2 regions of the Kiloniella antarctica genome follow, and region 1 is predicted to be linked to the other one. Evidence: predicted binding sites of a transcription regulator. Region 1 holds the regulator's gene; the other holds the start of a gene.
What was found. The regulator LexA, encoded in region 1, represses DNA repair genes until DNA is damaged. The targets are predictions, from matches to a motif close to ATGTTCTANTTTGGTTC.
Positions count from the first base shown of each region.

Region 2: a site for LexA is predicted at 6,297-6,313, ahead of ACFSKO_RS07055 (LexA family protein). Genes of this name have one in related genera too.

Region 1 covers NZ_JBHUII010000011.1:205,435-215,729, reverse strand. Annotated here, with positions in the region: gene ACFSKO_RS17035 (divergent polysaccharide deacetylase family protein) at 1-339, opposite strand, end outside; gene cueR (Cu(I)-responsive transcriptional regulator) at 449-853, opposite strand; gene ACFSKO_RS17025 (heavy metal translocating P-type ATPase) at 858-3,335, opposite strand; gene ACFSKO_RS17020 (anthranilate synthase component II) at 3,544-4,107, shown strand; gene trpD (anthranilate phosphoribosyltransferase) at 4,174-5,277, shown strand; gene trpC (indole-3-glycerol phosphate synthase TrpC) at 5,274-6,068, shown strand; gene moaC (cyclic pyranopterin monophosphate synthase MoaC) at 6,092-6,574, shown strand; gene ACFSKO_RS17000 (molybdopterin molybdotransferase MoeA) at 6,571-7,767, shown strand; gene lexA (transcriptional repressor LexA) at 7,881-8,585, shown strand; gene ACFSKO_RS16990 (ComEC/Rec2 family competence protein) at 8,649-10,295, opposite strand, start outside.
Region 2 covers NZ_JBHUII010000004.1:14,826-25,120, forward strand. Annotated here, with positions in the region: gene ACFSKO_RS07030 (ABC transporter permease) at 1-9, shown strand, start outside; gene ACFSKO_RS07035 (ABC transporter substrate-binding protein) at 89-1,708, shown strand; gene ACFSKO_RS07040 (acetamidase/formamidase family protein) at 1,711-2,655, shown strand; gene ACFSKO_RS07045 (ABC transporter ATP-binding protein) at 2,659-4,452, shown strand; gene ACFSKO_RS07050 (Y-family DNA polymerase) at 4,486-5,844, opposite strand; gene ACFSKO_RS07055 (LexA family protein) at 5,822-6,259, opposite strand; gene ACFSKO_RS07060 (MHYT domain-containing protein) at 6,554-7,774, shown strand; gene ACFSKO_RS07065 (hypothetical protein) at 7,793-7,942, opposite strand; gene ACFSKO_RS07070 (FAD binding domain-containing protein) at 8,011-8,874, shown strand; gene ACFSKO_RS07075 ((2Fe-2S)-binding protein) at 8,938-9,429, shown strand; gene ACFSKO_RS07080 (aerobic carbon-monoxide dehydrogenase large subunit) at 9,431-10,295, shown strand, end outside.

The sequences.
Region 1 (10,295 bases):
AGAAAGCGTTACATTCGGCGGTAACTTAACAACCTCGGTCTCGGCGCCTTCAACAATGACCGTATCATCAATAGAAATATCACCGAGATTTACTGGGTGCGGTCGATTTGCAGGCGCCGCTTCCAGCGCCTCTGCCCTTGCCTGTTCTTGAGTTTGTTTTGCAGGTGATTTTACTACAGCCAGATCGTTATCACTGCGCTGAAAAACCAGAAGCGAGGCAATTGTTATCGCGAGAAAAAATACAAAACCAGCAACAATAAATAAACTTCCAGTATGAGATCGGCCCTTACTTGGGGAGGATTTTAATTTTCCAGATTTTGATTTACTTTTATTTGACATGAATCCGCTCGTTAATGAGGGTCCATATGTATATCAGCAGTACATAAGTTGATAGAAGAAACTCAACCCCTCCCGGAAATAACAAAAAAATAAGTCATAAGCCAATTTATCACTTATTCTTGCCACTCGTTCGCGCAAAATCATTCAAGATCGGACAATCCGGACGATGGTCACCCTGACACTTGTCTATAAGATCGCTCAAAGTATCTTTCATTGATTGTAACTCGGTAATTTTACGATCAATTTCCGTCACATGACGTCTCGCAAGCTCTTTCACCTGAGCGCTTGCTCTATTGCGATCATTCCAAAGCGTTAACAAAGCAGATACTTCACTAATAGAAAAACCAAGGCTTCTCGATCTTTGGATAAAACGAAGTGTTTGTATGTCTTTTTCCTCATAAGCCCTATAGCCGGAAGATGTTCTTCCGGCTGGGTCGATTAGGCCGATTGATTCGTAATAACGAATTGTCTTCGCAGGCAGGCCTGATTTGCTCGCAACTTGTCCTATTTTCATGATCTTAGTCTATCCGTTTCAAAGAAGAATAGAGAGAGAGTGAACTTGTCATAACAGTAACAGAACTTAGAGCCATTGCGACCCCAGCCAAAACGGGGTTCAGCATTCCTGACGCAGCTAATGGAATACCAATCACATTATACACAAAAGCACCAAGTAGGTTTTGCGCTATCTTTTGACGGATAAGGCGCCCAGTACGGATTGTTTTATACACGAGATAGGGATCACTTACGGTCAAAGAAGCATCGGCAGAGCTAATCGCTACATCTGTACCGTCACCCATGGCTAAGCCGACGTCCGCGCCAGCAAGTGCTGGCGCATCATTGATACCATCACCAACCATGACGACCTTCTCACCCCGAGCATGGAGTTCTTTCAGGTGCGATAACTTATCTGCGGGTAACAGATTTGCCTGCACATGATCAATGCCTAACTCCTTGGCAACCATATCAGCTGCAGACTTCTGATCTCCACTTAACATGATGACTTTTAGTCCATCAGCCTTTAACGCCTTAATAGCTTTATAAGACTGAGGTCTGATTTTGTCTTTTAAGGCAAAAACAGCCCGCACTCTGATTTCATCCCCTGATTTTTCAGCCAGCCAAACGTGGGTTGCTCCTTCTTGTCCTGTTCGTTCTGCAAAATCCTGAAATTCAGTCATTTTTGCGCCTTCATTATCCATTAACTTCGCACTGCCCATAAAGAGTTCACCCTTTTGAGATTCGCCTTTCACACCAAGGCCCGGGATTGCCCGTGAGTTTTCAACTTCAATGGGGTGGACCGTGTTACTTTGTGCAAAGTTGGAAATAGCCTTGGAAAGAGGATGTGAGCTATCTTGCGAAAGTCCAGCTGCCAACGCCAAAGCCTGTGCGCGAGATCCCTCATCTTCGAACAGACTACCAAATACTTCTGGTCGACCGGAAGTTAACGTCCCTGTTTTATCAAATATCACCGTTGTAGCACTCGCCAACCCATCAATAGCATCAGCATTTTTAATCAATATCCCCATTTTCGCAGCCTGGCCGCTCCCAACCATAATCGCTGTCGGAGTAGCTAAACCAAGAGCACAAGGGCAAGCAATCACAAGGACCGTAACCGCATTTATAATGGCCGTTTCAAAGCAAGCCCCCCCGATAAACAACCAGGATAAAAAAGTTGCCAGTGCTATCACCAATACAACAGGTACAAAAATCGCACTCACCCGATCGACGAGTTTTTGTATCCGGGGTTTACTTGTTCTTGCCGATTTAACCTGCTCGATAATCTGAGAAAGTTTAGAATCTTTTCCCAAGGTTGTTGGCTTGACCCGCAACAAGCCCTCACCATTAATAGTACCACCAATCAACAGGTCGCCTACATTTCGGGTGACAGGCATTGATTCACCCGTAACCATTGCTTCATCAATCTGGCTATGGCCCGACATAATAATACCGTCGACTGAAATCAAATCTCCCGGTCGCACGATAACAATATCGCCGTCTTGGACTTTACTCGCGGGGATTTCCTGCTGTTTCCCATCACGCTCAATGATAGCGACGGAAGGCTGTAGCTTCATTAAAGCCAACAGAGCTTCATTCGTTTTTCCCTTCGCGCGCTCTTCAAGAATTTTCCCAAGTAGAACAAGCGTAATAACTGCAGCGGAGGCTTCGAAATAAAGGCTGTGTGCAATATGGGAAGACCAAGAGAGCCATTCAGTTCTATCGCCAAGCATAACCGCCATCGACAGGCCAAAAGCTGCTGTTGTACCGATTGCAACAAGGGTATCCATATTACTTTTCCCATAGCGAAAAGCATGCCAGACTCCCTTGTAAAAACGGGCTCCGGCAACAACTTGAACAGGAAGAGCAAGAAAAAATTGAAACAATGGTGGAATAGTTAAATCTATGCCAAAAGGCATCACGATCATTTGCCCAACCAATGGAATAGTTAACATCATTGAAACAATGAAGATTCTAAAGGATTTAGTCTGTCTCTCTTTCTCGGACAATCCCGAAATTGCCAAAACGTCATTATCCAGAGCAATGGCTTCATAACCAGACTCAGAAATTTTGATAATGAGTTGATGCTCAACTGAATTGAGATCATCGACGTCCTCATTCAGATGAATCCTTGCCGCACCGTTCATCAAATCGACTGAACTGCTAAGCACGCCGGGCACTTGCGCAATCGCTTTTTCAATTGAACTGACACAGCCGGCACAGGTCATGCCTTTGATACTTAAATCAATCAGCTTCTCTCCAGGTGTCAACATTGTTGATACTGAAATCGGGTTAACAACCTTTGCTTTATATCCCTTGGCGGATAATGCTTTCACTAGGTCCGCGCCTTCAACCGTGCCATCGGATGTGACAATTGCCGTATTACTCATAAGGTCCGGCACGGCGTCAAGGACACCTTTAACAGACTTTAACGCCTTACTGACAGATCCTACACATCCAGCACAACTCATACCATCAATGGTTAATTCAATTGCTTCAGACATCTCTTCACTTACTCACCCAATTACCTCGGTTAAGTTTAATATGGAGTTTCCAGTTACTAGAAGGTCAAGCTGTAAAAGCAGAAAAACAGAAAGAGAAATCAGAATCACTCAAAAATCACAGTTTTCTTTATTTCTTCGCCTTCACCTTACTGCTATAACTTTCTAAATTTTTTACATTACTCACTTATGCGAAAGCCCGCGTGCCGATATGTTACTACTCATCGACAACTATGATAGCTTTACCTATAACCTCTACCATTTTCTGGGGGAACTCGGCGCGACCATATCTGTCGAGCGTAACGATCAGATTTCTGTCGATGAGATTCTCGATATGAATCCTGAAAGAATTGTTATCTCTCCGGGTCCTTGCGATCCCTCTTCCGCAGGTATTTGTTTGGAACTCGTTGAACGAGTTGCCGAAAGAATTCCTGTACTCGGCGTTTGCCTCGGCCATCAATCTATTGGTCAAGCATTTGGGGCTAAAGTTGTCAGGGCGCCAACGCCAATGCACGGTAAAACCAGTGCAATACGCCATAACGGCAAAAGTGTTTTCAAAGGATTACCAGATCCTTTAACCGTCACGCGCTATCATTCATTGACCATTGCTCCCGAGAGTATGCCTGATTGTCTTGAAGTGACAGCTTGGACAGATGATGGGGTGATCATGGGGTTACAACACAAGGATCTCGCGGTTCATGGCGTACAATTCCATCCTGAGAGTATCGCTTCTGAAAAAGGGCACGATCTTTTAAAGAACTTTCTCACTATATAATAAATAACCTTTAAAGCTGCGATAAGCTTTAGCAAAACAGGGTTTGTCATAAGGGAGCCGCTCTCCATGTCTAGTTCCAATTCTGCCTCGAGCTCTACATCAAATTCTGCTGTGAGTTCTGCGGCGAGTTCCCATCCTTCGGAATTAAGCGACATTAAATTTTTTATTGCCTACACAGCAGAAGGAAATAGCTTGTCTGCCAAACAAGCAGAACAGGCCTTTGACCTTCTCATGACAGGCGAAGCGACTCCTTCACAGGTGGCAGGCTTGCTTATGTCCTTGCGCGTACGCGGAGAAACCGTCGATGAGATTACAGGTGCGGCACGCGCCATGCGCAGTAAAATGCTGACGGTCAAAGCCCCTAAAGGCGCTATTGATGTTTGCGGCACGGGTGGCGACGCCAAAGGCACGCTCAATGTTTCAACCGCCACAGCATTTGTTGTTGCTGCCACAGGGGTAACCGTTGCCAAACATGGTAATCGTGCTGCTTCGTCAAAAAGCGGTGCATCTGACGTCCTTGGCGCTCTCGGAATTGGCCTGGAAGCAAGCGTCGAAGCGGTTGAGCACGCGCTTGTGTCAAATGGCACCTGCTTCCTCGCAGCTCCGCTTTATCACTCAGCAATGAGACATGTCGGCCCAACCCGCGCAGAGCTCGCTACACGCACCATTTTCAATGTCCTCGGGCCTCTGTCCAATCCATGTAAAGTAACTCGTCAGATTATGGGCGTATACAGTCGTGATCTGGTTGAACCTATAGCAAATGTTCTCAAGGCTCTCGGGCATGAAAAAGCCTGGGTCGTTCATGGCGCAGAAGGTTTGGATGAACTCTCTATTTCGGGATTAAGTTTCATATCTGAGTTAGATCAAGGACGTGTTCACAACTTTGAGATAATTCCAGAGATGGCCGGATTAGAAAGATCCCCGATCGAAGAAATTATTGGCGGAGATGCCGAGTTTAACGCCAAGGCCATGAGATCTATGCTTGGCGGAGAGAAAAATGCCTATCGTAACGCAGTTATTTTAAATTCAGCCGGCGCCTTGATCGTCGCAGGCATTACAGACGACCTTAAAGAGGCAGCCGTAATTGCAGCTAAAGCGATCGACAGCGGTGCTGCCTTGGCAAAACTTGACGGCCTTGTGTCACTTACAAATGAGGGTTCACCATCATGAGCGATGTTCTAAAACGTATCTGTGATGATAAACTAGCTTTCGTAAAAGCACGCAAAGAAACCACCTCTCTGGCTGCCTTGGAAGAACAGACACGCAATCAGAATGCTCCGCGCGGCTTTTATCGCGCCCTTAAAGCAAAATACGATCAAGGTCTCTACGGCTTGATCAGTGAAATCAAAAAAGCCTCTCCAAGCAAAGGTTTGATCCGCGCAGACTTTGATCCTTCCTCCTTGGCCAAAGCATATAAGGCAGGTGGTGCCACCTGTTTGTCAGTCTTAACAGATGAGCCTTATTTTCAGGGTGCAGATCAATACCTGCTGGAAGCAAGATCTGCGGTTGATCTACCCGCTCTTCGCAAAGACTTCATGTTAGAACCATATCAAATCGTGGAATCTCGCGCCCTTGGTGCTGATTGTATATTGCTGATTATGGCTGCCCTTACAAACGAACAAGCCCGCGACCTAGAGGCCCTTGCTTTTGAACACGGCATGGATGTGCTGGTCGAAGTTCACAACGCAGAAGAACTCGAGCGCGCACTTAAACATCTTAAATCCCCTCTTCTCGGGATTAATAACCGGAATTTAAAAACACTGAAAGTCGATATTGCAACAACCGAAGAATTATCCCGGATGGTACCGTCTGATAAGTTACTTATCGCCGAAAGTGGCCTTTATACACCAGATGACCTCAAACGTATGAAAGCAACGGGTGCGACAACGTTCCTCATTGGCGAATCTCTTATGCGTCAGGAAGATGTCGCAGCCGCAACTAAATCACTGTTGGCCCAATAAGCATAAACGAAAGAAATAAGCAGATGTCTGGCAGCACGTTCACACATTTCGACAAAGAAGGTAAAGCTGTCATGGTCGACGTCTCTGATAAAAAAGAGACGACGCGGAGCGCAACCGCGATGGGACGTGTTCTCCTTCAACCCGAAACCATGAAGTTGATCCAAGAAGGTGGTTTTAAAAAAGGAGATGTTCTCTCCGTCGCGCGTCTGGCTGGTATTATGGGAGCAAAAAAAACACCCGAACTCATCCCGCTCTGCCACCCCTTAATGCTGACATCCGTCAAAGTCGATTTCGAACTGCACCCGGATGAAAATGCCATTGATGTAATTGGTACCTGCAAGCTAACCGGACAAACCGGGGTCGAGATGGAAGCGCTCACAGCCGTCTCTGTTGCCGCTTTGACTATTTACGATATGTGTAAAGCCGTTGATAAAGGCATTCAAATTACAGACGTCCGCCTGGTAAAGAAAACTGGTGGTAAATCTGGCACTTACGAGGCAAAATGATGTTATCGGTTGAAGAAGCTTTAGAGAGAATTCTTGCTGGGTTTACCCAATTATCTCCTGAAACCGTTTCTCTGCACGACGCCTTAGGGCGCGTCCTCGCTAAAGACATCAAGGCCCGTCTGACCCAACCACCAACAGATGTATCCGCCATGGATGGCTACGCTGTCAGGTCCGCAGATATTGCAACCATACCCGCTCAGTTAACCGTGCTCGGTGAATCCCCTGCCGGGGGAAGTTATGATCAGTGTCTAAAAGTTGGTGAAGCCGTTAGAATATTCACTGGTGGCCCGGTGCCACAGGGGGCCGATTGCATCGTAATACAAGAAAACACCCAACAACAAGGTGATCAGGTTACTGTAAACCAGAGCGAAAGTGCCGGACGCTATATCCGTCCGGCGGGCCTTGATTTCAAAGAAGGCCAGGTTGGCCTTGAAAAAGGAACAATCTTAACGGCCAGAGATCTTGCCTTGGCTGCAGCCATGAACCACCCTTGGTTGGAAGTATATCGTAAACCCCGCGTAGCGATCCTGGCCACAGGAAATGAAATTGTTCTCCCCGGAGAAACACCAGGCCCGAACCAAATCATCAGCTCCAACACGACGGCACTCATGTCTTTTGTACGTGAATGTGGAGGAGAACCTATTTCCTTGGGCATTGCTCCTGACGATGGCGAAGCTCTCTCAACCATGGCCAGAGGCGCAGAAGGCGCTGACCTGCTTCTTACTACGGGCGGGGCGTCCGTTGGTGATCACGACCTTGTTCGTTCCGTGCTCGGCAAACAAGGATTGGAAATCGATTTTTGGCGTATTGCCATGCGCCCGGGTAAGCCTCTTATTTTTGGGAAACTGGGCAACACCCCCATGATTGGCCTTCCCGGAAATCCGGTCTCAACCTTGGTCTGTGCCTATATTTTTGCACGCCCTGCTCTTTGGAAAATGACCGGACAAGACCCATACTCTCAAAGAAGAGAACGAGCGATACTGGCAAATGATCTTGGCGAAAACGATAAACGTCAGGACTATTTACGCGCACAACTTACGACAAATGATAAAGGGCAATTACTTGCAACACCCTTTAGTCGCCAAGACAGTGCAATGCTTAATTTATTACGCAAAGCAGATTGCCTTCTCATTCGCGCCCCTTTTGCACCAGCAATTAAAAAAGATTGTGAAGTTGAAATTATCCGGCTTTAAGCTCTTTTCAATCACATTTTGGCCTTGACCCCTTAAGAGAACCAAAGTAGAACAAAAGATATGTTTTTGTTTTGTTCTACTGACAAAACGCGATATTATTCGGGGGATTTTCGATGCTGACCAAGAAACAACGTGAGCTTCTATTGTATATTCGGGATCATCTGTCCCGCACAGGAGTTTCTCCGTCTTTTGACGAAATGAAAGACGCGTTGAGTCTAAAGTCAAAATCCGGCATCCATCGGCTGGTGACAGCTCTGGAAGAGCGTGGCTTTATCCGCCGCCTGGCCCACCGTGCCCGTGCCGTTGAAATCCTTCGCCTACCAGAAGATCTTGGACCCGTTCCCCAAATAAGAAATTCAGATCAAACATCAAGCAATAATCCTCTGCTATCCTCAGGCATCCAAGCAGCCAATCAATCTCTATCAGAAAATGAAAGCGTACACCTTCCTCTTTACGGCAAAATTGCTGCTGGTACGCCTATAGAAGCCTTAAACGATCCATCTTCGTATGTTGATGTACCCATGGGCCTCATTGGCAAAGGGGATCATTACGCCCTCATTGTTGAAGGAGATTCAATGATAGAAGCTGGCATTTTGGATGGTGATACTGTTCTGATTCAACGCTGTGATGTTATCGAGAATGGTCAGATCGGCGTCGCCTTTGTCGACAATACGGAAGCAACTCTTAAACATGTCAGACGCCAAAGCGGCAAGATTGAACTAGAACCCGCAAACCCATCTTATGAAACCAAAGTTTATGATGCTGATCGCGTTCAGGTTCAAGGGAAACTTGTTGGACTACTTAGAAACTATCATTAACAAATAATATCAATATATTGAACTACATTTTTAATAAATTAGTTTACTAAGTAAAATACCAAATTATCGCACCCAGGGTCTTGTCCCTTCGTTCTTATACACATTCACGACTTTGAACTTAACACGGGTTTCTGAATGCGAAGTCGTCGGCTGCACGGAAGACGCACCTAAAGGCAAGAGCGTAATACTGTGAACACCTTTTTTTCTTAAGTCCCAATAATCAATAACGAGATGCTCTTTTCCCTGACACCACCCAGGGGCTTTTAAGGCCGTAATAATATAATCTGCTTTAGTACAATCTTCGGCAAAGGCGTTTCCTCTTTTAATAAAAGATATCGTTTTCCCTCCTGCCCTATATAGACAAGCATTCTCGTCACAACGAAAAATACTTTCAGGCAGCTCGCGCCAGTTTCTGGTATGATCTATCGCTAAATTTTGTTGCCAGACTTTTGATATGAAACGCGCCTTTCTGGTGTGATTTGTAAAGAGTTCATTATCAATACGAATAGCAATCAATCCAGTTTTACCATCAATCAAAATATCCTGACGCCGTTCGGTAAAAGTAACAACGAGCACAAAGACTAAAATTGGTAAGCTCCCCAAGAAGCGCATCTTATTTTTTATCAGGCACATCCACAATCCCCCTGTAGACACCAGAGCAAGATAGCCAACAGGAAAGTTTGGTGCCTTTACCTCCCCATTTGGAATTGCGGAAACCCAATCTGCAAGCAATAGTAAAAACTCGAATGCCCACCCCAAAGGGGTCAGTGATAAACCTTCTAAACCAAAGGGTATCAAGACATAACTGAGCAGTACCAAAGGCATAAGAACAAGTGCAGTAAAAGGAACAGCTACTAAATTGGCTAAAATTCCATAAAGAGGTAAACTGTGAAAATGATATAAAACAAATGGTGCTGTCGCCAAAGAAGCAATCAGAGAGCAAAGAACCGTAACCTTCAGCCCACTTATAACTCTTTCGAGAAACGATCTTCCTCTTTCCAGCTTGTTATAATATTCAAAAACGGCGACCAAAGCGATAACTGCAGCAAACGACAGATGAAAGCTCGCTGATATTAAAACTTCTGGTGTTAAAATAAGTAGAACCAATGCCGCAACAGACACCGTCCTCATAGAAATCGCCTGCCTATCGAGGATAATCGCGAAAAGAGATACCCCCGCCATCATAAAAGCACGCTGTGCCGATAGCGGCATACCAATCAGCGCCAAATATCCAAAACAAATAATGAACGTCACAAAGGCTGAGATTTTCTTTATCGGATAGTTCAAAGCCAGAACTGGCACACATGCCATGAAAAAACGAAGCGTAAAGAATATTATTCCCGCAACTAATCCCATATGTAACCCGGAGATTGCGAGAAGATGCGCCAATCCCGACTGACGTATATCATTTCTCGCCTTATTGGAAATTCCTCCCTTTTGCCCCGTTAAGAATGTAATGGCTAAATCGCGTGCATCTCCATGTAAATGGGTTTCAATCCTTTGAACCAAATCGTTTCTCAGGCCATTCCAAAAAAGATCAATGTTCGATAAATCCTTGGTGTTGCTTCTAATGCTTTCGACCCTCCCCCAAATATAACCAACTCCACCAATTTGTTTATAATAAGCATAACGTGCAAAGTTAAATCCAGAAGGATAGACTGGTTGAGATGGTGGCTTTACGATGACCCGCGCCCGTATACGGTCTCCTAC
Region 2 (10,295 bases), on a different contig from region 1:
TTGAAATGAACAAGGTTTACCAATAATCGGCAAACCAATCATTCGTATACCTATTATTAACCCATTCCTATGAACAGGGAGATCTAAAGTGAAAAAAAATTGGTTGAAAGGAACCGTTGCTGCTGCGGCTTTAATTGCATCGTTTGGCGTTGCAAATGCTGGCCCAAATGACGGCGGCTCAATGGTTGTTACCTATAAAGATGACGTATCAACGCTAGACCCAGCCATTGGTTATGACTGGCAAAACTGGTCAATGATCAAAAGTCTGTTTGACTCTCTACTGGATTACAAACCCGGTACAACAGTGCTGACAACCGATCTTGCAGAAAGTTACACAATTTCGGATGATGGTATGACCTATACCTTTATCCTGAGAGACGGGGTTAAGTTCCACAACGGGCGCGAAATGACTGCAGCCGATGTGAAATACTCTCTGGACCGAGTAACAAACCCTAAGACCCAGAGCCCTGGTGCCGGATTTTTTGCATCTGTAAAAGGATTTGACGAAGCCTCAGGTGGTTCTGGCCACCTCTCGGGCGTTAGTGTGATTGATGATAATACGGTTAAAATCGAGCTATCGCGTCCGGATGCTACTTTCCTTCACGTTTTAGCCATTAATTTTGCCTCTGTGGTCCCGAAAGAAGCTGTTGAGAAATGGGGTGAAGATTTTGGTAAACATCCCGTCGGTACCGGCGCTTATTCTTTAGGTGAATGGACCTTAGGACAACGCCTAGTCTTCAAGAAAAATGTTGATTATTATCATAAAGGGCTGCCTCATCTGGATGAAATCATCTTTGAAGTCGGTCAGGAACCATTGGTTGCCTTGCTTCGCTTACAAAACGGAGAAGTGGATATTGCTGGTGACGGTATCCCCCCTGCAAAATTTCTCGAAGTTAGCAAAGATCCTAAATATATCGACAGTATCGTCGAGGGTAGCCAACTTCACACCGGATATATATCTCTCAATGTGAAGATGAAGCCTTTTGACAATGTAAAAGTCCGTCAAGCCGTCAACATGGCGGTTAATAAAGATCGCATCATTCGCATGATCAATGGACGTGCGGTCCCTGCAAACCAACCCTTGCCTCCTCTGATGCCAGGATATGATCCAGCATATAAAGGCTTTGCCTTTGATCAGGAAAAAGCAAAGAGCTTGTTAGCAGAAGCGGGTTATGCCGAAGGCTTCACCTCCGAGCTTTATGTCGCTAACACTGATCCTCAGCCAAGAATTGCCCAGGCAATTCAACAAGACCTTGCCACCATCGGTATTAAAGCTGAAATCAAGTCCCTTGCCCAAAGCAACGTGATTGCCGCAGGTGGCGAAGAAGATCAGGCCCCTATGATCTGGTCAGGTGGGATGGCCTGGATTGCTGATTTCCCTGATCCCTCTAACTTCTACGGGCCAATTTTAGGTTGTGGAGGCGCTGTTCAAGGCGGTTGGAACTGGTCTTGGTACTGTAATGAAACGCTCGACAAACTAGCAATAGAAGCTGATTCCATGACAGATCCTGCGGATGCTGCCAAACGTGAAGCTCTATGGCGGAAAATCTTTACGGGCATTCAAGATGAGGCACCGTGGGTTCCAATCTTCAATGAGCAACGTTTCACCATCCGTTCAGAACGGTTGGATGGACCTGATGGCATCTTTGTTGATCCGGTACACATTCCGGTTCACTACGACACTGTATTTGTGAAGGACGGCATGTAAGCATGTGTAAAGCTTGTGATTATACAATCCACGCTGCACAACATCACTTCGGGTGGGATAATTCATTCCCACCCGTTGCGACGGTAGCACCGGGATCAACCCTAGAATTTGAATGTCTGGACTCTTCCGCAGGACAATTAACCCCAAACTCCACGGTAGATGACGTTAAAACCCTGGACTTTGGTAAGGTAAACCCCGTCAGTGGCCCTATCGTTATCGATGGTGCAGAACCCGGGGATGTGATTAAGGTCTCTATTGAAGAGTTTAAACCTTCCGGTTTCGGCTGGACTGCGAATATTCCTGGGTTTGGGTTGTTGGCAGACCGGTTCGAAGAGCCAGCACTCCATATTTGGAGCTATGATAAAAATGCTCTGGGAACATCAGCTTTTGGACCCGGCGGCAGAGTACCTCTGAAACCTTTCGCAGGCACCATTGGTTTAGCCATGGCAGAGCCCGGTCTCCATTCTGTCGTTCCCCCCAGGCGTGTTGGAGGCAATATTGACATTCGCGATCTTGCCGCTGGGACTGAACTCTATTTGCCTGTTGAAGTCACAGGTGGATTATTCTCAATCGGTGATACCCACGCAGCTCAAGGAGATGGAGAAGTTTGTGGAACAGCCATTGAAAGCCCCATGAACACCGTCGTCACCCTTGATTTGATTAAAAATGAAAAGCTGGAAACACCACGTTTCACAACTCCAGGACCAGTGACACGTCACCTTGATGGCAAAGGATACGAAGTTACGACCGGCATTGGTGGTGACCTTATGGAAGGTGCACGCGGAGCTGTCAGCCGTATGGTCGACCTGTTGAGCAGTCGCTACAACATGAAAGCTGTTGATGCCTACATGCTTTGTTCAGTTTGTGGCGATCTTCGCATCAGTGAAATTGTTGATCAACCCAATTGGATTGTTTCCTTCTACTTCCCCCGTCTGGTTTTAGAGTAATTTATGTCGAGCATCAAAAGCGCTACACCTATTTTGGAGGTCCGCAATCTGATTACCCAGGTTGCGACCCCAATAGGTGCCAAAACGATCATTGATAATCTGTCTTTCACCCTCAATTCGGAAGAAACTCTCTGTATTGCCGGAGAATCAGGGTCGGGGAAATCAGTGACGGCATTGTCCATTATGGGTTTGCTTCCCCCTTCTGCGCGGGTAACACAGGGGAAAATCCTACTCGAAGGACAAAATATCATTGGGCTGTCAGACCGTCAGATGCAAAACATCCGTGGTAGTGATATTGCCATGATTTTTCAAGAACCCATGACGTCATTAAACCCCGTTATGTCCATTGGAAATCAATTAATTGAAGCAATAAGCACACACCAAAATATTTATGGCCGCGCGGCTGAGGCAATTGCCCTTTCTTCGCTTGATGCAGTTAGAATTAATGAAAGTAAAAAGCGGATGAAACAATATCCGCATGAACTTTCTGGCGGTATGAGACAGCGGGTAATGATTGCCATGGCACTGTCTTGTAACCCAAAAGTATTGATTGCTGACGAGCCAACTACCGCCCTAGATGTCACTATACAAGCCCAGACCCTGAGCTTGATGAACGACTTAAAGCGGGATTTCAATACATCAATTATTCTCATCACCCATGATATGGGCGTGGTCGCAGAGATGGCCGATAATGTCATTGTCATGCACCAAGGTAAAATCATTGAAAGCCAACCCGTCAAAGACCTATTCGTAACTCCGAAAGAAACCTATACTAAAAACCTTCTTGCCGCCGTCCCCAAACTCGGCAGTTTCAAAGATATTCCTCCTATAGCCAAACATGTGGGGAAAAGCTCTGAAATAATAAAACCTTTGATTGAGGTTCGTGATCTGACGGTCCGATTTGATATTAAAGGCGGCCTGCTGCAACGCCCCATCAGTCGTGTTCATGCCGTTGAAAATCTATCATTTGACCTTTTCCCAGGTGAGACTCTCGCCCTTGTTGGTGAAAGCGGATGTGGAAAATCGACAATTGGTAAATCTCTGACCAACCTTATTCCCTGGAGTGGGTCCATAAAAATAGATGGTCAGGAACTTGCTGGTCTCTCAAGCAGAGAGATGCTACCGGTCCGACGGAAGATGCAGATGGTTTTTCAAGATCCACACGCAGCTCTTGATCCACGTATGACCGTGGGGGATCTCGTTGGAGAACCTCTTCTCATTCACAAACTGGCGAGCGGCAGCGAACTCCGTGACCGTGTGGAAAAACTGTTTATTCAGGTTGGTCTCAGCCCTGATATCATGGGACAGAGTGTTATGGATCGTCATCCTCATGAATTTTCAGGTGGACAAAGGCAACGTATCTGCATTGCCCGTGCGCTTAGTCTGGAACCTAAGGTGATTATTGCAGATGAGTCCGTTTCTGCCCTCGACGTTTCCGTTCAAGCTCAAGTTCTTGACCTGCTTCAGGAAATTCAAGATGAGCTTGATATTTCCTATCTCTTTATTTCCCATGATATGGCTGTTGTTGAACAAGTCTGCCACCGGGTTGCGGTGATGTTGCTGGGCCAAATTGTTGAATGTGGCCCCAGAGATGTGGTCTTTAACAATCCCCAACATCCCTATACCAAGCGTTTGCTTGATGCTGTTCCCATTGCCGACCCAACCATCGTGCGTAAAGATCGTAATTTGCCAACGGGCGAAGTGCCAAGCCCTATACAAGCGTTGGATTACGTCCCTGTCATTTCTGAATTCCGGCATATCGGCAAAGGGCATTTTGTTCGATATTTTCAGGAATAATGTCAAAAAATAAAGATGTTCTGCTCTGCTGAATTAGCTTACCACTTTGATATCGTCCCATCGGGTCGTATAGCGTGGAGAGATCATCTTTTGACGCATTTTCCAGTCTTTATTCATACCTGATGCGGCAAAGCGGACCGTGTCTCGCCCGTGCACACGGTTAAGCTTGTCCAACACCCCCATCAAAGCCTCCGATTTCTTTATATCTGGTTTGAAGAAAAAATCCTGCTGCGTTGTGCTTGCATCCACCAATCCATCAAGGAAAACACCGGCCTTTTGATATTTCAATCCCGGGCGATAAACCTTCTTCAAGCAATATTCCGCAGCCCGAATAATCATGCTGGTATCAAAGGTTGCTTCAGGAAAAGTAATGCTAAAAGAGTTCCGATAATAAGTCTGATCTTTGCCGTGAGGGCTCGTCCGCAAAGAAGTCGTCAATCTCGTCACAGCAAGGTTTTGAGAGCGCAATTTCTCACCAGCTCTCGTCGCGTACGATGCGACAGCTTGTTTTATCAGCTCGATATCATCCAGATACTGACCAAAACCGCGTGAAACGATGATACCTTTTTTGGGGGGCGCGACCTCTTCAAGTTCCAAACAAGCCACACCATTAAGCTCATAAATCATGCGTTCCAACACCACACTGAAACGAGAACGAATACGTTTAGGGTCTGCTCGTGCCAAATCTAACGCGTTATAAATACCCAACTCTTGAAATTTTGGTGTCAACTTTCGAGAAACACCCCATACATTTGAGATCTCAACCGCTCGCAATTGATCATCATTTTCAGGCACCAGAAGAAAAACACCGTTATGATTTTTATTTTTCTTGGCTATTCGATTAGCTATTTTTGAAAGCGTTTTCGTTGGCGCAATACCAACACAAACAGGTAACCCTGTGTGCAACTGTATTTTTTCCTTAATGCGTCTTCCAAGGCATATCAGATCTTCTTTATTTACCGGGTTTGAAAAACTTAGAAAGCTCTCATCAATGGAATAAAGTTCTATGTTCGGTGTAAAATCTAGATATATCTCATTTACTCTCCTAGAGAAATCACCATAGAGCGCGTAATTAGAAGAAAAAACCTCGGTTCCTGTTTGTTTCAATCGAGGTTTGATCATGTGGTAGAGGTCACCAATTTTATACCCAAGGTCTTTTGCCTCTTGAGATCGCGCAATGACACAGCCATCGTTGTTGGAAAGAACAACAATCGGTGTTTTTTCAAGATCAGGGCGAAAAACCCGTTCACATGAGGCGTAAAAATTATTTACATCAACCAGCGCCACCCACTTTTGATCTTGGACGTAAGAATTGGCACCGAAGACTTTTGCCTCAGCATCACGGTAAGAATGTTCCGTTGTAAACGAGTTAGTTGAGCGGGTTGATAACATTGGTTACCACTCCCCAAATCTGCAAGTCTTGTTCATCAGAAATTTTAATAGGCTTATAATTCGGGTTCTCAGACATCAGCATAATTTTGCCTAACCGTTTATAGAGCCGTTTAACTGTGAGTTGCCCGTCAAGAATAGCAATCACAATCTTTCCATCCCTAACTTCAAGAGAGCGGTCTACTACCAACATTCCCCCTGGCATAATTCCAGCGCCAATCATCGAATCTCCAGAAACCTTTAAAAGAAACGTTGCATTAAAGTTTATGCTTAAGCGTTCATTTAAATCAAAATACCCCTCGATATAATCTTCTGCGGGCGAAGGAAAACCTGCTGGAACTTTGAATGCAAAGAACGGTACAGGGCAAAAGTTACCTCTTACAACCTGCCCGAGATATGTAGGGATATCATATTTCATCATCCGCTTAAGTTACGTGAAACCTTTAAAATGATCAATGTTCTTTATTTGTTCTTAACAAGAAAACTAATATTTTAATTAAAAAAATTCAAAAAAAATCGCGATGATTGAAACTGTATTCTATTTTTCGCGAATAAGATTACAACTGATGATTAAAGGCATCGTGTATAATCACAAAAGTCGTTTGCTTGAATTTCACGATCTTCCGTTATAGGTTAAAAAGAAAAATCGACTTTCATCATAAAATATCAACAAAACAAAAGCCGAAACAGGTCGAAATCTGGGGAGAGAGACATGCCGTTAGAGGTGGCCTATTCACCACTTCTTATTCTGGGTTCTTTAGCGGTCGCCATTATGGGGGCCTTTACTGCCTTGCGTTTGACCTCGAACCTTCGTCATCTCGATGCCTCGAAACGAAAAGTCCGGGTCACTCAAGGGGCGCTTGCCTTGGGCACAGGCATTTGGTCTATGCACTTCACTGGCATGCTTGCCGTCGAACTCCCCATTACGATCAGTTATGATCCTTTAAGGACCTTGGCGTCAGCTTTGATTGCCGTTCTTGTCGTCGGAGTGGCCCTGCTTTCCTTGCATTTTGGGGTACGCACAAAAACTCGAATTGCAATTGCCGGAACGTTAACGGGCCTCGGCATCGTAGGCATGCACTATCTTGGCATGAGCGCTTTGTCAGCGAATTGCATCGTAACCTATAGCCCGACAGGGATTGTCATGGCTATTGCCATTGGCATTGCGTCTTCTATTGCAGCAATAGAGCTCGCTTATGGTAACCGTTCACTATTAAGTATCTCAGCTGGCTCTGTCGTACTTGGCTTAGCAATATCGGCAATGCATTATTCCGCCATGTACTTTACCGTCTTTAGTCTTGGCGCAGAGATGACCCCCACAGCCCCATCCTTTCTTGATAATGATCGCCTCGCTTTGGTCGTTGTGCTCTCATCTTTTGTACTGTCCGGGCTATTTCTTTTAATGGCTGTCCCTGAAGATACGAAAGGTAATAATGAAGATAAGGCCAAAGCTACTAATCAAAACGCCACTCTAGAAAATTTAAACAAACAGTGGGAAAAACAACCAGGACAACATACACAAGCCGTATCTTCGTTAAATGAAACAAAACAAAATGACATCCACGAAACCAGCCATGATATAAAAATTCCTTATGAACAAAACAAGATACAAAGGCTTCTTTCTGCCGAAAACATTCATATTGTAAAAGCAGATGGCCATTACACCCAGATCAATGATGGTGGAGAGGATCTCTTTTGCCCTTGGTCGATATCTCGCCTGGAAAAAAGTCTGAATCCTAACAACTTTGTTCGCACTCACCGCAGCTTTATCGTCAACAAGAACCAAATTACCGGCTTTCGTAAGGATGGCGACAAAGCCTTTTGTATTATTGGGAACAAAGAGGAGAATGGGATTAATAACAAGGATGGAACGGAGATCCCTGTCAGTCGTGCCCGTGTCACAGAATTACGCAAATTGCTTCAGTTGAATTAATTTTCAGACTTTCCAAACTTATTCCCGATAATATTCACAATAATATTTTATGTGCGCATCCTCAGTATAATTACGTTCTGTAATTACGTTGTGCATTTCGTGCAGAATAAACGTATTTCGTGCACCAACGGCGACAATCGCGGATTGGTACTCACTTGCTCCTGACATTCGGACTTAGTCTTTTCGAAAGAAATTCGGACAAGACAAATAACGTTCCGAACAAACAGGAGAGAAGTATGATACCCGGTTCTTTTGATTATCATCGACCAGCGTCGATTGATGATGCTATCGGCCTGATGGCGTCACTTGGTGATGATGCGATGATTGTTGCTGGCGGACACAGCCTTATTCCCATGATGAAGCTTCGAATGGCATTGCCGGAGCATTTGGTCGATTTACAAGATGTGCAATCACTTAAGTCGATCTCCATACAAAACAGTCAAATCGTCTTGGGTGCGATGGTGACACAGGCGGAATTAATTAGCTCAGAAGAGCTTCACGAAATCTGCCCTTTATTAAGAGAGGCTGCGCTACAGATTGCCGACCCTCAGGTAAGGTACGTAGGCACAATTGGTGGTAATGTCGCAAACGGTGATCCTGCTAATGATATGCCCGCCATCATGCAGGCATTGAATGCTTCCTTTGTTATGGTTGGTCCAAACGGCGAGCGTTCTGTTGCTGCCCGAGACTTTTATCAAGGTGCTTATTATACTGCCCGTGAAGACGGTGAAATCTTAAGCTCAATCCATTTAGATGCACCAACCTCTGGCCACGGGTCGGCTTACGAAAAACAAAAAAGAAAAATTGGTGATTACGCTACGGCTGCTGCTGCAGTTGTCTTAACTATGTCTGGTAACACGTGTGCAACGGCCTCTATAGGCTTAACCAACCTATCAGAAACCCCACTATGGGCAGAAGAAGCGTCTTCAATCCTCGTGGGGACTACGCTTGATCCCGACACGATCAAAGCTGCTGCTACTGCTGCCAAGGCAATCACGAACCCAGCAGAAGATGGTCGAGGTCCTATTGAGTTCCGCAAACACGTAGCGGGCATCATGGTTGAACGCGCCATAGCCAAAGCCCATAGCCGCGCGCAATAGAACCTCATATGTTTTTTGATAAGGCATCCTTGGATAACGCCCCAAGGAGTGTTGGAGAAATAAATGTCAAACATCGATATTAAGATGACTATAAACGGTCAAGAAATCGAAGCTAAAGCAGATCCCCGAACTCTGCTAATCCATTTTCTAAGAGAAGACCAAAATATCACCGGACCTCATATAGGATGTGACACAAGCCATTGCGGAGCTTGTACCGTGGATATCGACGGAAAATCGGTCAAATCCTGTACAATGTTCGTCGGTCAAGCCAATGGTAGCGACATAACAACCATCGAAGGTATCGCACATCCCGATGGGACGTTGCATGCTATTCAAGAAGCTTTCCGTCAAAACCACGGCCTGCAATGTGGTTTCTGTACACCGGGCATGATCACCCGCGCCTATCGACTTTTAAAAGAAAACCCAACACCAACCGAAACCGAAATCCGGTATGGGATCTCTGGCAACCTCTGTCGATGTACCGGATACCAAAATATCGTGAAGTCAATTATGGCTGCAAGCCAGGAACTATCTTTACAGGAGGCTGCAGAATAAAATGAATGTGCAATCCCCGATATCCAGAGAAGAACGCATTGAAAAACTTCAAGGCCTTGGATCATCCCGTAAACGCGTAGAAGACGCCCGATTCACCCAAGGAACAGGTAATTATGTCGATGACATTAAATTACCCGGTATGCTCTTTGGTGATTTTGTCCGCAGTCCATATGGCCATGCTCGTATTATATCTATTGATAAAGAAGCTGCTCTTGCCGTGCCAGGTGTTGTGGCCATTCTCACTGCAGAAGATTTAAAGCCACTTAATCTGCACTACATGCCTACACTTGCCGGTGACGTTCAAGCCGTCCTCGCCGATGAAAAGGTTCTCTTCCAAAATCAAGAAGTCGCTTTTGTAGTGGCCCACGATCGTTATGCCGCAGCTGATGCGGTTGAACTCGTCGAAGTTGAGTACGAAGAGCTCCCGGTCATTAACGATGCCTTCAAAGCTCTGGATGACGATGCGCCGTTATTACGCGAAGACATCAAAGATAAAATGGAAGGGGCACACGGCCCTCGCAAACACCACAACCACATTTTTCTATGGGAAGAAGGTGACAAAGAAGGCACCGAACAGGTTTTGAATAATGCAGAAGTCCTGGTTGAAGAAAAAATCACTTACCAACGCGTTCACCCTTGCCCGCTAGAGACTTGTGGTTGTGTCGCTTCCATGGACAAAATCAATGGTAAGCTCACACTTTGGGGAACTTTTCAGGCGCCACACGCCGTTCGAACGGTTGCGTCGTTGATTACCAACATTGCAGAGCACAATATCCGAGTGATCTCGCCCGATATTGGGGGTGGCTTTGGTAACAAGGTTGGGGTTTATCCCGGGTACATCTGTTCAACTGTGGCATCTATCGTCA